2 regions of the Streptomyces sp. RGM 3693 genome follow, and region 1 is predicted to be linked to the other one. Evidence: predicted binding sites of a transcription regulator. Region 1 holds the regulator's gene; the other holds the start of a gene.

Region 1 (7,170 bases):
TGCCGAGGGTGCCGCCGCCGGTGGCCAGCAGGCCAAGGCCGAGGACGACGTCGTCGACGCCGAGATCGTCGACGACGAGAAGCCGAAGAAGGACGGTGCGGCGTGACGGAGGAGACCCCGGGCTTCGACGAGAAGCCCGACGTCCCTTCCGATGCCGCTTCCGAAGACGCGGCACAGGCCGAGTCCGCCGACAAGGCGGGCTCGGCCCCGGCCGGGGACGTCCAGGACGTAGCGCTCCAGGCCCAGTTGGACCAGGTGCGCACCGCGCTCAACGAGCGCACCGCCGACCTCCAGCGACTCCAGGCGGAGTACCAGAACTACCGCCGCCGGGTGGAGCGCGACCGCGTGACGGTCAAGGAGATCGCCGCGGCGAACCTGCTGTCCGATCTCCTTCCGGTGCTCGACGACATCGGTCGGGCCCGGGAGCACGGTGAGTTGGTCGGCGGCTTCAAGTCGGTGGCCGAGTCGCTGGAGACGGTGGCCGCCAAGCTCGGACTTCAGCAGTTCGGCAAGGAGGGCGAGCCCTTCGACCCGACGATCCACGAAGCGCTGATGCACTCGTACGCGCCCGATGTCACGGAGACGACATGCGTCGCCATCCTGCAGCCCGGGTATCGCATCGGTGAGCGCACGATCCGCCCCGCGCGGGTCGCGGTCGCCGAGCCGCAGCCGGGCGCGCAGAACGCCAAGTCCGCCTCCGAGGAGGAGACCAAGGGCGCCAAGGGCGGCAAGGGAGCCAAGGGTGCCAAGGCTGCGGACAAGGAGAGCGGTGGCCCGGACAAGGGCTGACGTACGGGCCGACGAGAGAACCGCCCGGAAGGAGGGACGTCGAGGATGAGCACCAAGGACTTCGTCGAGAAGGACTATTACAAGGTCCTCGGCGTCCCCAAGGACGCCACCGAGGCGGAGATCAAGAAGGCGTACCGCAAGCTCGCCCGCGAGTTCCACCCGGACGCCAACAAGGGTGACGCCAAGGCCGAGGAGCGCTTCAAGGAGATCTCCGAGGCCAACGACGTGCTCGGCGACGCCAAGCGCCGCAAGGAGTACGACGAGGCACGGGCGCTGTTCGGCAACGGCGGCTTCCGGCCCGGCCCCGGCGGGGGCGGAAGCTTCAACTTCGACCTCGGCGACCTCTTCGGGGGCGCCGGGGGCGCGGGTGGCTCCGGCGGTTCCGGTGGTTTCGGCGGCGGGATCGGGGACGTCTTCGGCGGCCTCTTCAACCGCGGCGGCTCCACCACCCGTACGCAGCCGCGCCGCGGCCAGGACATCGAGTCCGAGGTGACGCTCAGCTTCACCGAGGCGGTCGACGGGGCCACGGTCCCGCTGCGGATGTCCAGCCAGGCGCCCTGCAAGGCGTGCTCCGGCACCGGCGACAAAAACGGTACGCCTCGGGTCTGCCCGACCTGCGTCGGCACCGGCCAGGTCAGCCGGGGCGCGGGCGGTGGCTTCTCGCTCACCGACCCGTGCGCCGACTGCAAGGGCCGCGGCCTGATCGCCCAGGAAGCCTGCGAGGTCTGCAAGGGCAGCGGGCGCGCGTCCAGCGCCCGCACGATGCAGGTCCGTATCCCCGCCGGCGTCTCGAACGGGCAGCGCATCCGGCTGCGCGGCAAGGGCGCCCCGGGCGAGCACGGCGGCCCGGCCGGCGACCTGTACGTGGTCGTCCACGTCGACGACCACCCGGTCTTCGGCCGCAAGGGCGACAACCTCACCGTCACGGTGCCGGTCACCTTCCCGGAGGCCGCGCTCGGCGGTGAGATCAAGGTGCCGACGCTGGGCGGCCCGCCGGTCACGCTGAAGCTGCCGGCCGGCACCCCCAACGGACGCACGATGCGGGCCCGCGGCAAGGGCGCGGCCCGCAAGGACGGCACCCGCGGTGACCTGCTGGTCACCATAGAGGTGGTCGTTCCTGGGGACCTCGGCGACAAGGCGAAGGAAGCGCTGGAGTCCTATCGCGAGGCGACTGCGGGCCCGGACCCGCGGGCGGAGCTGTTCCAGGCCGCGAAGGGAGCATGAGATGGACAGCCGGGGCGGGCAGCGTCGTAACCCCTATGAACTGACCGACGAATCGCCGGTGTACGTCATCTCCGTCGCGGCCCAACTCTCCGGCCTGCACCCGCAGACCCTGCGGCAGTACGACCGCCTGGGCCTGGTCTCTCCCGACCGCACGGCCGGTCGGGGCCGCCGTTACTCCGCCCGCGACATTGAACTGCTGCGCACCGTCCAGCAGTTGTCGCAGGAGGAGGGCATCAACCTCGCCGGCATCAAGCGCATCATCGAGCTGGAGAACCAGGTCGCGGCCCTCCAGCAGCGGGTCGCCGAGCTCCAGGGCGCCCTGGAGGGCGCGGCCAGCACGATGCGGCAGCGGGAGGCGGCGGTGCACGCCTCCTACCGCCGCGACCTGGTGCCGTATCAGGACGTGCAGCAGACCAGCGCGCTGGTGGTCTGGCGGCCCAAGCGGCCGTCGGAATGACGCCGTAGCGGACGCGATGAAGGGCCGGGGTGGGCACACCACCCCGGCCCTTCGCGTGTCGTTGTCGGCGCCGTGCGGTCAGCAGCCGTTGTACCCGGCGGTCGGCATCGACAGCCGGCGGTGCACGTGCGACTTCATCGCCAGGGTGTAGACCGGTTCGTCCAGGTCGGTGGTCTCCAGTCGGACGCCCGCCGCCGCGCACCGTGCGGTGAACTCGTCGGCGCCGTCGATGGCGGACTCCAGCGCCCGGCGGTTGGGCGTCACGAACACGTCGACCAGGCCCTCTTCGACGTCGTGCCACAGCGCGCTGTGGTCGGCGCGCAGCTGGTGCAGGCTGAGCTGGCAGGTCAGGCGGTAGTCACGGGCTGCCGCCCACTGTTTGCACATGGCGTGCTGGCTGCGGTCATCGACCAGGAACGGATCCTCGTCCAGCTCGGACAGCGGCATCAGACAGGCGATCGCCGTCACTCGGACCGAGTTCATCGTGCCCTCCGGGGCGTGGCGACTGTGGGGGCGACGATACCCCCGCCAAGGGCCCGGGGAGGAGGGGCTGCGCCGGGCGGCGAGGCGTATCCGCAGGCGTGGCAGATCTTCCAGCCGTCCTGATTCACGGCCAACTGGCCTCCGCACCGGGGGCAGCTCTCGGCGGAGGGGCGGGGTCGGGCCGTCCGTTTCCTGGGGAGGCGGCGCGGAACGGTCGTCGTGTTGCCCAATACCGACGCCATGCGGCCTCCAGCTGCCGTCTTTTGCCTGGGACAGGGCCGATGCCGCTCGTCGATGTGCGGAGGTGTTCGGTTCCTGCCGTTCTTGAGTACCAGGTGGGCGCCGGATGACGGATCTGGAGGATGCGGTTTCGGCCAGGTCCGGACCTGCGTGGGGTGGTGGCGTGGCCGGTAGCCGTGCCGGCAGTGAACGCGGGCTGGTGTACGGCCGATTCGGTGCCGGTGCCGGTGCCGATGCCGGTGGCAGTGCCGGTGGCGCGGGCGGGGCGTCGCGGGGTGGGGCGGGCGCTCAGGCCCGGCCGAGGGCCTTGGTCACCGCGATCTCGATCATCACGCGGTCGGGGTTGGGCTCCGGGGTCCGGCCGTACCGCTCGGCGTACCGGCGCACCGCGTCAGCCACCGTCTCCGCGTCCGTCCGCACCCTGGCGACGCCCTCCAGGGTCGCCCAGCGTCCCCGGTCCACCTGACACACCGCCACCCGCGCCCCGTCGGCGCCGGCGGCGAGGACGTTCTTGACCTTGGTGCTGTCCTTGCGGGTGATGATCCGCGCGATCCGCTGCCCGGCGTCGTAGGTGACGCCGACCGGGACGACGTGCGGAGTGCCGTTGGCCCGCAGGGTCGTGAGGGTCGGCATCTGGTACTCGCCCCAGAAGGCGAGGTACTCGGGGGACAGCGCGCTCAGGTCGTGGGCCATGGGGCCAGGTTAGTGGGGGCCGGAGAGGCCGACCCCGCCGGTCAGAGGAATTCGCCGGTGTCGAGGTCGAAGGAGAAGGGGGCGGGGAGGGGGAGGCGGTCGCCGAAGGGGGCGGTGCGGGTGGTGAGGTAGTCGTCGCCCTTCGGCTCGCTGAAGAGCGTGACCACGGACTTGCCGCGGTCGACCAGAAGATAGAGCGGAATGGCGGCACGTGCGTAGGCGTGGCGCTTGGCGACCCGGTCATTGCGCGGCCTGCTCGACGTCACCTCGACGACCATGCTGACGCCGTCACTGGGCATCCACGGATCCGCACCCCGGAAGAGGCGCAACGCGTACGGGGCGATGGTGGCGTCGGGGATCACATGGTCCGGGGGCTGGCCTTCCGCGTGGGAAAGGACGAGCCCCTTGTAGCCCGAGATCAGCATGTCGGTTGCGGACCTTCGCGTCACCTGGCTGCCGATGATGCTCAGATAGTCCTCGTGATCGCCGTCGGTCGGCGGTGACACAACAATCTCCCCCTCGATGAGCTCGGCCCTGAAGCCGGTTGGAGTGTCCAGGGCCAGGAAGCCCTCCAGGAGGGTGTCCTCGTGCGTGGGCAAAGGCTCGTGTGCCATAGCCGCCATGCTGCACCTCCTTGTGGTCGAAGGCCAGCGTTGCCGTCTCGGATGGTGACAGGGGCATATTCCGCACCCGGTTCCCCCGTACGAGCGAGCCTTGAGTGGAATAGACTCAACTTATCGTACGTTGACCAAGGCAGGGTTGGATTAGGGGAGCGCGCTGAGCGCCGGAACGCACGAGGAGGACCAGAAGACGTGGACGCCGAGCTGACCAACAAGAGCCGGGAGGCGCTGAGCGCCGCCAATGAGCGGGCGATCACCGCCGGGCACGCGGACATGACGTCCGCGCATCTGTTGCTCGCGCTGCTAGCGGGGCGGGCCGACGACAACGCGAACATCATGGACCTGCTGGTCGCCGTCGAGGCGGACGCCGCCCAGTTGCGGTCTGGCGCCGAGCGGCAGCTCGCCGGGCTGCCCAGCGTCCAGGGCTCGACCGTGGCCCCGCCGCAGCCGGACCGTGAGCTGCTCGCCGTCATCGCGGACGCCGCCCAGCGCGCCAAGGAGCTGGGCGACGCGTACATCTCCACCGAGCACCTGCTGATCGGCATCGCCGCCAAGGGCGGCCGCACCGGTGAGCTGCTGGAACAGCAGGGTGCCACCGCCCAGAAGCTGCTGGCGGCCTTCGAGGCCAGTCGCGGCGGGCAGCGGGTGACCACCCCGGACCCGGAGGGCACGTACAAGGCGCTGGAGAAGTTCGGCACGGACTTCACCGCCGCGGCCCGGGAGGGCAAGCTCGACCCGGTCATCGGCCGGGACCAGGAGATCCGCCGGGTGGTGCAGGTGCTCTCCCGCCGGACGAAGAACAACCCGGTGCTGATCGGCGAGCCGGGCGTCGGCAAGACCGCGGTCGTCGAGGGGCTGGCCCAGCGGATCGTCAAGGGCGACGTCCCCGAGTCGCTGCGCAACAAGCGGCTGGTCGCGCTGGACCTGGGCGCGATGGTCGCGGGCGCGAAGTACCGCGGCGAGTTCGAGGAACGGCTGAAGACCGTCCTGGCCGAGATCAAGGCCAGCGACGGCCAGATCATCACCTTCATCGACGAGCTGCACACCGTCGTCGGCGCGGGCGCCGGCGGCGACTCGGCCATGGACGCGGGCAACATGCTCAAGCCGATGCTGGCCCGTGGTGAGCTGCGGATGGTCGGCGCCACCACCCTCGACGAGTACCGCGAGCGGATCGAGAAGGACCCGGCGCTGGAGCGGCGCTTCCAGCAGGTGCTGGTCGCCGAGCCGACCGTCGAGGACACGGTGGCGATCCTGCGCGGCCTCAAGGGACGCTACGAGGCGCACCACAAGGTCCAGATCGCCGACTCCGCACTGGTCGCCGCGGCCACCCTCTCCGACCGCTACATCACCTCCCGCTTCCTCCCCGACAAGGCCATCGACCTGGTCGACGAGGCCGCCTCCCGGCTCCGGATGGAGATCGACTCGTCCCCGGTCGAGATCGACGAGCTCCAGCGGGCCGTGGACCGGCTGAAGATGGAGGAGCTGGCGCTGCGCAACGAGACCGACGCCGGCTCCGTGGCGCGGCTGGCGAAGCTGCGCAAGGACCTCGCCGACAAGGAGGAGGAGCTGCGCGGCCTGACCGCGCGCTGGGAGAAGGAGAAGCAGAGCCTCAACCGCGTCGGTGAGCTCAAGGAGCGCCTCGACGACCTGCGCGGCCAGGCCGAACGCGCCCAGCGCGACGGCGACTTCGACACCGCCTCCCAGCTGCTGTACGGGGAGATCCCCGCCCTGGAGCGGGAGCTGGCGGAGGCCGCCCGGGCGGAGGCCGAGCAGTCGGCGGCCAAGGACAGCGGCGGCGCCATGGAGTCGATGGTCAAGGAGGAGGTCGGCCCGGACGACATCGCGGACGTGGTCGGTGCCTGGACGGGCATCCCGGCCGGGCGCCTGCTGGAGGGCGAGACCCAGAAGCTGCTGCGCATGGAGGAGGAGCTCGGCAAGCGGCTGATCGGCCAGAGTGAGGCGGTCCGCGCGGTCTCCGACGCGGTGCGCCGCACCCGCGCCGGGATCGCCGACCCGGACCGGCCCACCGGCTCGTTCCTCTTCCTCGGCCCGACCGGCGTCGGCAAGACCGAGCTGGCCAAGGCGCTGGCGGACTTCCTGTTCGACGACGAGCGGGCGATGGTCCGGATCGACATGTCGGAGTACGGCGAGAAGCACAGCGTGGCCCGGCTGGTGGGCGCGCCCCCCGGCTACGTCGGCTACGAGGAGGGCGGCCAGCTCACCGAGGCGGTCCGCCGCCGCCCGTACAGCGTCGTCCTGCTGGATGAGGTGGAGAAGGCGCACCACGAGGTCTTCGACATCCTCCTTCAGGTGCTCGACGACGGGCGTCTCACGGACGGCCAGGGCCGTACGGTCGACTTCCGCAACACCATCCTCATCCTCACCTCCAACCTCGGCTCGAACTTCCTGATGGACCCGCTGCTGAAGGAGGAGCAGAAGAAGGAGAAGGTGCTGGAGACGGTCCGCAGCGCGTTCCGCCCCGAATTCCTCAACCGCCTGGACGACCTGGTGGTCTTCCACCCGCTCGGCACGGAGCAGCTGGAGCGGATCGCCCGGATCCAGCTGGACCACCTCCAGAGCCGCCTGGCCGACCGCCGGCTCACCCTGGACGTCACCGACCGGGCGCTGACCTGGCTCGCCTGGCTCGGGCTGGGGGTACCCCCC
Region 2 (7,170 bases), on a different contig from region 1:
GACTGACGGCATGCTCGCGGAACTGGTCGGCACGGTGCCCGGCTCGGTGCCGGTGTGCCGGCCGTCGTCCCACTGGGTGACGAGTGGGACGTTCGCGTACGCGGCTCGCTCCCACGCTTCGGCGTCGTCGGCGCGGGAGACGAGGATGCTGCGGCCGGTGGCCATGTCGTGTGACCAGACGAGATCCGGCAGGAACAGCGCGCGCGGTACCGCCCTGAACGTCTCCGCCCACGCGGGCGTCAGGGCTCCGGCTTCGAGGAGGGACCGCGCCAGCTCGTCACTGGCGCGGCCGTCCTGCTCATGGGTGAGCGTCACTTGCGGTGCGTCCCATCGCCGGGCGGCATCTCACCATCCGGGGGCGGCGGTGGAGGCGGCTCCCAGGGCTGGCCGGGGTGTCCGTCTCCGCCGTCACCCCCGTTCCTCACGATCGGTCCAATCATCGTCAGACCCTCCCTTTCGCGAACTCGTACGGAACCCGTCAGGCGGAGCGCCAAACGAGGGCATGCTGCCCGACCCCGACCGGGGCGGGAGTCTCAACGGCCGGCGCCTCCGCAGGCTGCTCAGATCGCCGTGTAAACGCATCTCCAGCCATGCAAACACCGGCCGAGGGGCTAACGCGCTCATGGCTCCTCCATGGAGCGTTTTCCGCACTTGCGGAACCGCCCCGCAGCGCGCGGCTGCCTTGGACCGTGGTCCACCAGAACTGGGTCTTACCCGGCTACCCGTGGTGGTAACTCGGTGACAAACAGCGGGAGTTCACAGGTGCCCTGTCTATCTCCTCGCAGCGCGGAGACAAGTGGTAGCGACCCTCCCCCACGGCGACGTACCGGATCACTCACTGACGGCCCCTTTTCACGCACACCTGACACGGATACGGACACGGGGGAACGGGCACTCCCCTGCCTCTCGGAATGAACGTGACGCCATCAGCGACGTAACTGTGTTGATCACTGTGTGACTCGTCGGCCTGCGACGTCTTGGTGCGCTGCGGCGCCTCGCGCTTACGCATGGCAGCCCACGCTGAGCTGATGTCGCCACGTCTCCTCGCTGGCCACAGCAGCCGCTGCATAGTCGCAGCGGGCACGCGCCTGATCCCGCGTCTCATCCCACGACTTGCACCCAGCGTAGCCATGGACAGGCTTCGGGTTCAGACCAACGAGTTCGCACAGCGATACGGGGCGCTCCTGGGCCCGGAAGTGATCGCGGAAGTAGTCAGCCATCGCTACCACTTCCGACCGGTGTCTTGCCGCTGTTCGCACCGTCGGACCGCTGATTCTGCTTCGCGTTTTTCGCGCTCAGGTCCGCAGTCGAACCCTTAGCCGTCGGCTTCGCCGGCTCCGGGGAGTCCTTGCCGCTCACTGCCGCGCCGCCTTCACCATGCGGGTAACCCGGGCGATCTGGCTCGGCGTGAGGAGAGGCGGGGCAACACGGGTCGCCTTCAGGCCGTCCTCGTCCGTCACCTGCACCGTGCTGGGCTTGGCGACGATGCCCGCCTCTTTCAGCGCGGCCTCGAGCTTCGCGCCCTCTTCGGCGCACGCCGAGTAGGGCGTGCGGGCAGGGGTGGTCATGGCGCCCTCCTTGCCTCTCTGTAGCGCTTCCGCTACCGGGTAGGTTCAGCGTGGCCCACACCTGGGAAGCGTTCAATGTGTCAGCAAAGGACGGAAGGTCGGCGAACGGACCATGAATAAGAACGAGTTGAACCCAGACGCCTCGCCTCAGGCGGCCTACGGAGCGCGTTTACGCAGCCTGCGGGAGTCTCGCGGCTGGACCCAAGAGGATCTCGCCAACCGCACGGAATATTCCAGTGTGCATATTTCAGCCGTCGAAAATGGTCGGAAGCCTCCAACTCTCCGCTTCTCACGTAGCGTTGACCGCGCACTCGGCCTCGTGGGCGCAGCAGAGTCGTTTGAGCGTGAGTACCGCGAGATCAGGCATGGTGCGTTGCTGGAGGGCTTCCCGGAGTACGTCAAGTACGAGGGCCGGGCAGTGGAGATCCGGCTGTTTCAGATCGGGCTGATCCCCGGCCTGTTGCAGACACCGGAGTACGCGCGGACGGTGGCGGATGGTGACGTGCAGCGCGGGGCCATCACGCCCGAACAAGCGGAGGAACGCGTTTCGTTCCTCGCGGAGAGGCAAGCCGCGCTGGTGAAGCCCCGGCCGCCCATGGCGCTTGTAGTGATGGATGAGAGCTGTCTTCGTCATGCGGTCGGCGGCGCAGAGGTCATGGAAGCTCAGTTTCGCCGATTGGTCGAAGTCGCCTCTCTCCCCAACTGGGTATTGCAGGTGTCACCCTTTGAGATAGGAGCGCGGCGATCGTTCAACCTGCCGGTTAACCTCCTCACTCTGGCTGACCGATCCGTTGTCGCGTATGCCGAGTCACAGGCACGGGGACACTTGGAGCGCGACGTCACAGCCGTGGTGCCCATACTGACGGCCTACCATCAGTTGCAGGCTGAGGCGCTTTCTCCGGCGGCGTCTGTGGCCATGATCAACGAGTTACGAAAGGGCACCCCGTGACGACCGACGATTCCCCCCGCTGGCTCAAGTCCTCCTACAGCAGCAACGGCGGTGATTGCGTCGAGGTTGCCCCAAACCTTGTCGCCTCGCGCGGCGTGGTCCCCGTCCGTGACAGCAAGGACCCGCACGGCCCGGCCCTCACGCTCTCCCCGAACGCATGGGCCTCCTTTGTCGCTGCAACCCAGCGCGGAGACTTCCCTGCTGCCTGACCTGAAGCCCAGTGAGGCCCCGCCACTCCACCATCTTCGGAGCAGCGGGGCCTTTCGCTACCCTGCTTCGCAGGAGTAGACCAACGGAAGCCCCGCGACCCCCTTTTGCCACGGGGATCTACGCGCGTACCGTCAGTTCTGGCATGGCCACACCAATCACTGGGCGCCAGTTCCTCCGCCCTCAAGGACACTTCTCCTCCAAGTCACCGCACCGAGATCCACCGGGCGGCGGGCTCGGACGGACCGACCGCCGCCGGAGCGTTACGCCGCGACCGGGACCCCGGGCTCGGCCCCGTTCGCCGCCGGGGTCAGTGCCAGTTCCAGCACCTGCCGGACATCCGCGACCGGGTGCACCTCCAGCGATTCCAGGATCTCCGCGGGCACATCGTCCAGATCCGGCTCGTTGCGCTGGGGGATGACCACCGTGGTGATCCCGGCCCGGTGCGCCGCCAGCAGCTTCTGCTTGACGCCGCCGATCGGCAGCACCCGCCCGGTGAGCGAGACCTCACCGGTCATCGCGACGTCCGGACGGACCGGGCGGCCGGACAGCAGCGAGGCCAGCGCGGTGGTCATCGTGATGCCGGCGCTGGGGCCGTCCTTGGGGACGGCGCCGGCCGGGACGTGCAGATGGACCCCGCGCTCCTTGAGGTCGCCCACCGGCAGCTCCAGTTCGGCGCCGTGCGAGCGCAGGAAGGACAGCGCGATATGCGCCGACTCCTTCATCACGTCGCCCAGCTGACCGGTCAGCTGCAAACCGGAGGCACCGGTCTCCGGATCGGCCAGCGACGCCTCCACGTAGAGCACGTCTCCGCCGGCACCGGTGACCGCGAGACCGGTGACCACACCGGGCACCGCGGTCCGCCGCCCGGCCGGTTCCTGGGCCGACTCCGGGGTGTGGTGCGGGCGCCCGAGGAGCGGGCGCAGCCCGTCCACCCCTACGGTGCAGGGCAGCTCGCGCTCGCCCAGTTCGTGCTGGGCGGCCACCTTGCGCAGCAGCCTGGCCACCGACCGCTCCAGATTCCGTACGCCCGCCTCGCGGGTGTACTCACCGGCCAGCTTGCGCAGCGCGTCGTCCGCCACGGTCACCTCGCCCGGCGTCAGGCCGGCCCGCTCCAGTTGGCGCGGCACCAGGTGGTCGCGGGCGATGACGACCTTCTCGTCCTCGGTGTAGCCGTCCAGCCGGACCACTTCCATCCGGTCCAGCAGCGGTTCGGGGATCGCCTCCAGGACGTTGGCGGTGGCCAGGAACACCACGTCGGACAGGTCCAGTTCGACCTCCAGGTAGTGGTCCCGGAAGGTGTGGTTCTGCGCCGGGTCCAGCACCTCCAGGAGGGCGGCGGCCGGGTCGCCCCGGTAGTCGGAGCCCACCTTGTCGATCTCGTCGAGGAGGACGACCGGGTTCATCGAGCCGGCCTCCTTGATGGCCCGCACGATCCGGCCGGGCAGCGCGCCGACGTACGTCCGCCGGTGGCCGCGGATCTCCGCCTCGTCCCGGACGCCGCCGAGGGCGACCCGGACGAACTTCCGCCCCATGGCCCGCGCGACGGATTCGCCGAGCGAGGTCTTTCCGACGCCCGGAGGCCCGACGAGCGCCAGGACGGCGCCGCCGCGGCGCCCGCCCACCAGGCCGAGCCCGCGCTCCGACCGCCGCTTGCGCACCGCCAGGTACTCGGTGATCCGCTCCTTGACGTCCTCCAGCCCGGCGTGGTCCGCGTCCAGGACCCGCTTGGCGCCCGCGATGTCGTAGGCGTCCTCGGTCCGTTCGTGCCACGGCAGTTCCAGGACGGTGTCCAGCCAGGTGCGGATCCAGGAGCCTTCGGGACTCTGGTCGCTGGCCCGCTCCAGCTTGTCGACCTCCTTGAGGGCGGCCGTGCGGACCTCCTCGGGCAGGTCGGCGGCCTCGACCCGGGCGCGGTAGTCGTCGCCCTCGTCCTCCGGGTCGCCGTTGAGCTGGGCCAGTTCCTTGCGGACCGCCTCCAGTTGGCGCCGCAGCAGGAATTCCCGCTGCTGCTTGTCGACGCCCTCCTGGACGTCCTTGGCGATGGACTCGGCGACGTCCTGCTCGGCCAGGTGGGAGCGGAGCACGTCGGTGGCGTACTTCAGCCGGGTGACCGGGTCGGTGGTCTCCAGCAGCTGGAGCTTCTGCTCGCTCGTCAGGAACGGCAGGTATCCGGCGTTGTCGGCGAGCGTGGGGACGTCGTCGATGCCGGTGACCCGGTCCACGACCTGCCAGGCGCCACGCTTGCGCAGCCAGCTGGTGGCCAGCGCCTTGTACTCCGTGACGAGTTCGCCGACCGCGCCGGGGAGGGGGTCCGGCGCCGTCTCCTCGACGGGGGTGCCCTCGACCCAGAGCGCGGCGCCCGGGCCGGTGGTGCCCAAACCGATCCGCACCCGGCCCAGCCCTCGGATCAGGGCCCCGGGGTCACCGTCGGACAGCCGTCCGACCTGCTCGATCCGTCCGAGCGTGCCGATCGCCGCGTACGTCCCGTCGATCCGCGGCACCAGCAGCACTCTGGGCTTGCTGCCCGACGAGCCTGACGAGCCTGACGAGGCGGCGGCCTGGGCGGCCTCCACTGCGGCCCGCACCTCGGCGTCGGACAGGTCCAGGGGCACCACCATGCCGGGCAGAACGACCTCGTCGTCGAGGGGCAGCACGGGCAGGATGAGCGTGGTGGACGCCGTCGACTCAGCGGTCATGATCTCCCCTTCGGCAAGCAAGTTGAGCTTTACCCACTCAATGCCGAGCGGCCTGCCGTTGTTCCCCGGCACGTGTTCGCTGTGAGCGATCAGGTGCGGGTAACTCGGTTACGGGGCAGGGGTCGTGGGCCCCACCGGGAGGGGAGGCGCTACCAGTGGGCGGGGCTGCGCAGCCCGCGCGGCAGCCGGGTGGTCGCGTCACCCCGGGCGGCGTTCACCTGGGCCTGCGTCAGGAAGATGCTGCCGGTGAGGTCGGCGCCGCGCAGATCGGCGTCCCGGAGGTCGGCGCCGATCATGTCCGCGGACCGGAGGTCGGCGCCGCGGAGGTCGGCCGCGATGAGGTACGCCCCGCGCAGGTTGGCACCCCGGAGGTCGGCGCCCTTGAGCCGCGCCCCCATCAGGTCCGCGCCCCGCCGCTCCTTCTTACGGCCCGGGACGTTCGCCCGGACCAGCTCGCTGACCCGCAGCAGCAGGACGTTGACCACGCCGCGGTGGGCGGCCACGTCCAGCCCGGCCAGCTCCTCGGCGGTGCCCAGCGTCAGCCGCTCGGTCTCCTCCAGGGCGGCCTGCAGCTCATCGCGCACCGCAGCGGGCAGCACGGCACCAGCCGTTCCGGTGATTGGGGCCTCCCCTGCTCGAACGGAGTTGAGAGCTTGGGGAACGGCGCGGGCGCCGGACGGGAGCGCCACCGCCTCCGTCAGGTACCAGAGCAGCTCGTGCAGCTGGCGCATCACGGCGAACGCGTCGAACATCGGCCGGGCGGTCTCCGGCGCGGTCCGCCAGTCCTTCCCCTCGAAGGTGACCTGGGAGATCTTCTGGCCGGCGCCGAAGCACTCGAAGACCGTGCAGCCGGAGAAGCCGCGCTGCCGCAGGTCGCGGTGGACGCCGCAGCGGAAGTCGGTCCGGAGGTTCGGGCAGGGCCGGCCGGCCTCCTTGTCGAGGGCGAAGTCCGCCGAGCGCGCGAACGGCAGCGCCACACAGCACAGACCGAAGCAGTTGCCGCAGTCGGAGAGCAGCGGGAGCCGGGCGGCGTCCGGACCGTCCGGGCTCTGCGGCGGGGCGGACGTGCGGTCCTGGGCGGGGCGGCGGCGCTCGTGCGACACGATTCTTCTCTGCTCCTGCGGCCGGCGGACGCCCTCCGTCACAGCGCCCGCGAAGGACCCCATTCTCCGCGACGTTCTCCGCGACCGGCGCCGCCGGTGCGCCCGGCGGGCCGTCCGCGCGACCGGCGCCGGGGTCAGGACGTCCGGGTGGCCCGCAGCGCCGGGTGCCCCAGGTCGCCCAGCAGCGGGGCGGGCCCGGAGCGCTGCGCCCGCCAGTACCGGAGCAGCGGCCAGGCGGCGACGCCCAGGGCGAGCGAGAGCAGGTGGCCCCAGTCGGTCATCGGGTCGACGTAGGCGAGCAGGCCGGACACCGCCTGGTAGCCGGCGCCGACCAGCAGCGGCCAGCGCACCCAGGCGGGCAGCAGTCCGGCGAGCGCTCCGACGCAGGTCATCACGCCGAAGCTGATGCCGTAGTCGAGGCGGTGCAACGCGCTGTCCGGCAGCCCCCCGGCGGCGACCGAGAAGCCGACCGGCATCTCGGTGGCGAGGGTGGCCAGCGCGTGCCCGCCGAAGAACACCGCCGCGGCGCGCACCCCGCCGATCCGCCGCTCCAGCGCGGTCAGGACGAAGAGGAAGGCGACGGCGTACCCGGAGAGCAGCCCGCCGGCGATCCACAGGGCGCTGGCGACCAGCACCAGCAGCGG

The links. The regulator HspR, encoded in region 1, represses chaperone genes until heat shock. The targets are predictions, from matches to a motif close to TTGAGNNNNNNNNNCTCAA.
Region 2: a site for HspR is predicted at 5,446-5,464, ahead of lon (endopeptidase La). Genes of this name have one in related genera too.

The regions. Positions count from the first base shown of each region.
Region 1 covers NZ_JBMPPQ010000002.1:587,428-594,597, forward strand. Annotated here, with positions in the region: gene dnaK (molecular chaperone DnaK) at 1-106, shown strand, start outside; gene grpE (nucleotide exchange factor GrpE) at 103-789, shown strand; gene dnaJ (molecular chaperone DnaJ) at 835-2,013, shown strand; gene ACO0M4_RS19940 (heat shock protein transcriptional repressor HspR) at 2,015-2,470, shown strand; gene ACO0M4_RS19945 (hypothetical protein) at 2,549-2,953, opposite strand; gene ACO0M4_RS19950 (pyridoxamine 5'-phosphate oxidase family protein) at 3,482-3,886, opposite strand; gene ACO0M4_RS19955 (Uma2 family endonuclease) at 3,928-4,500, opposite strand; gene clpB (ATP-dependent chaperone ClpB) at 4,699-7,170, shown strand, end outside.
Region 2 covers NZ_JBMPPQ010000001.1:516,882-524,051, reverse strand. Annotated here, with positions in the region: gene ACO0M4_RS02415 (methyltransferase domain-containing protein) at 1-315, opposite strand, end outside; gene ACO0M4_RS02410 (hypothetical protein) at 1,356-1,568, opposite strand; gene ACO0M4_RS02405 (helix-turn-helix domain-containing protein) at 1,681-2,517, shown strand; gene ACO0M4_RS02400 (DUF397 domain-containing protein) at 2,514-2,726, shown strand; gene lon (endopeptidase La) at 2,988-5,423, opposite strand; gene ACO0M4_RS02390 (pentapeptide repeat-containing protein) at 5,573-6,526, opposite strand; gene ACO0M4_RS02385 (rhomboid-like protein) at 6,661-7,170, opposite strand, start outside.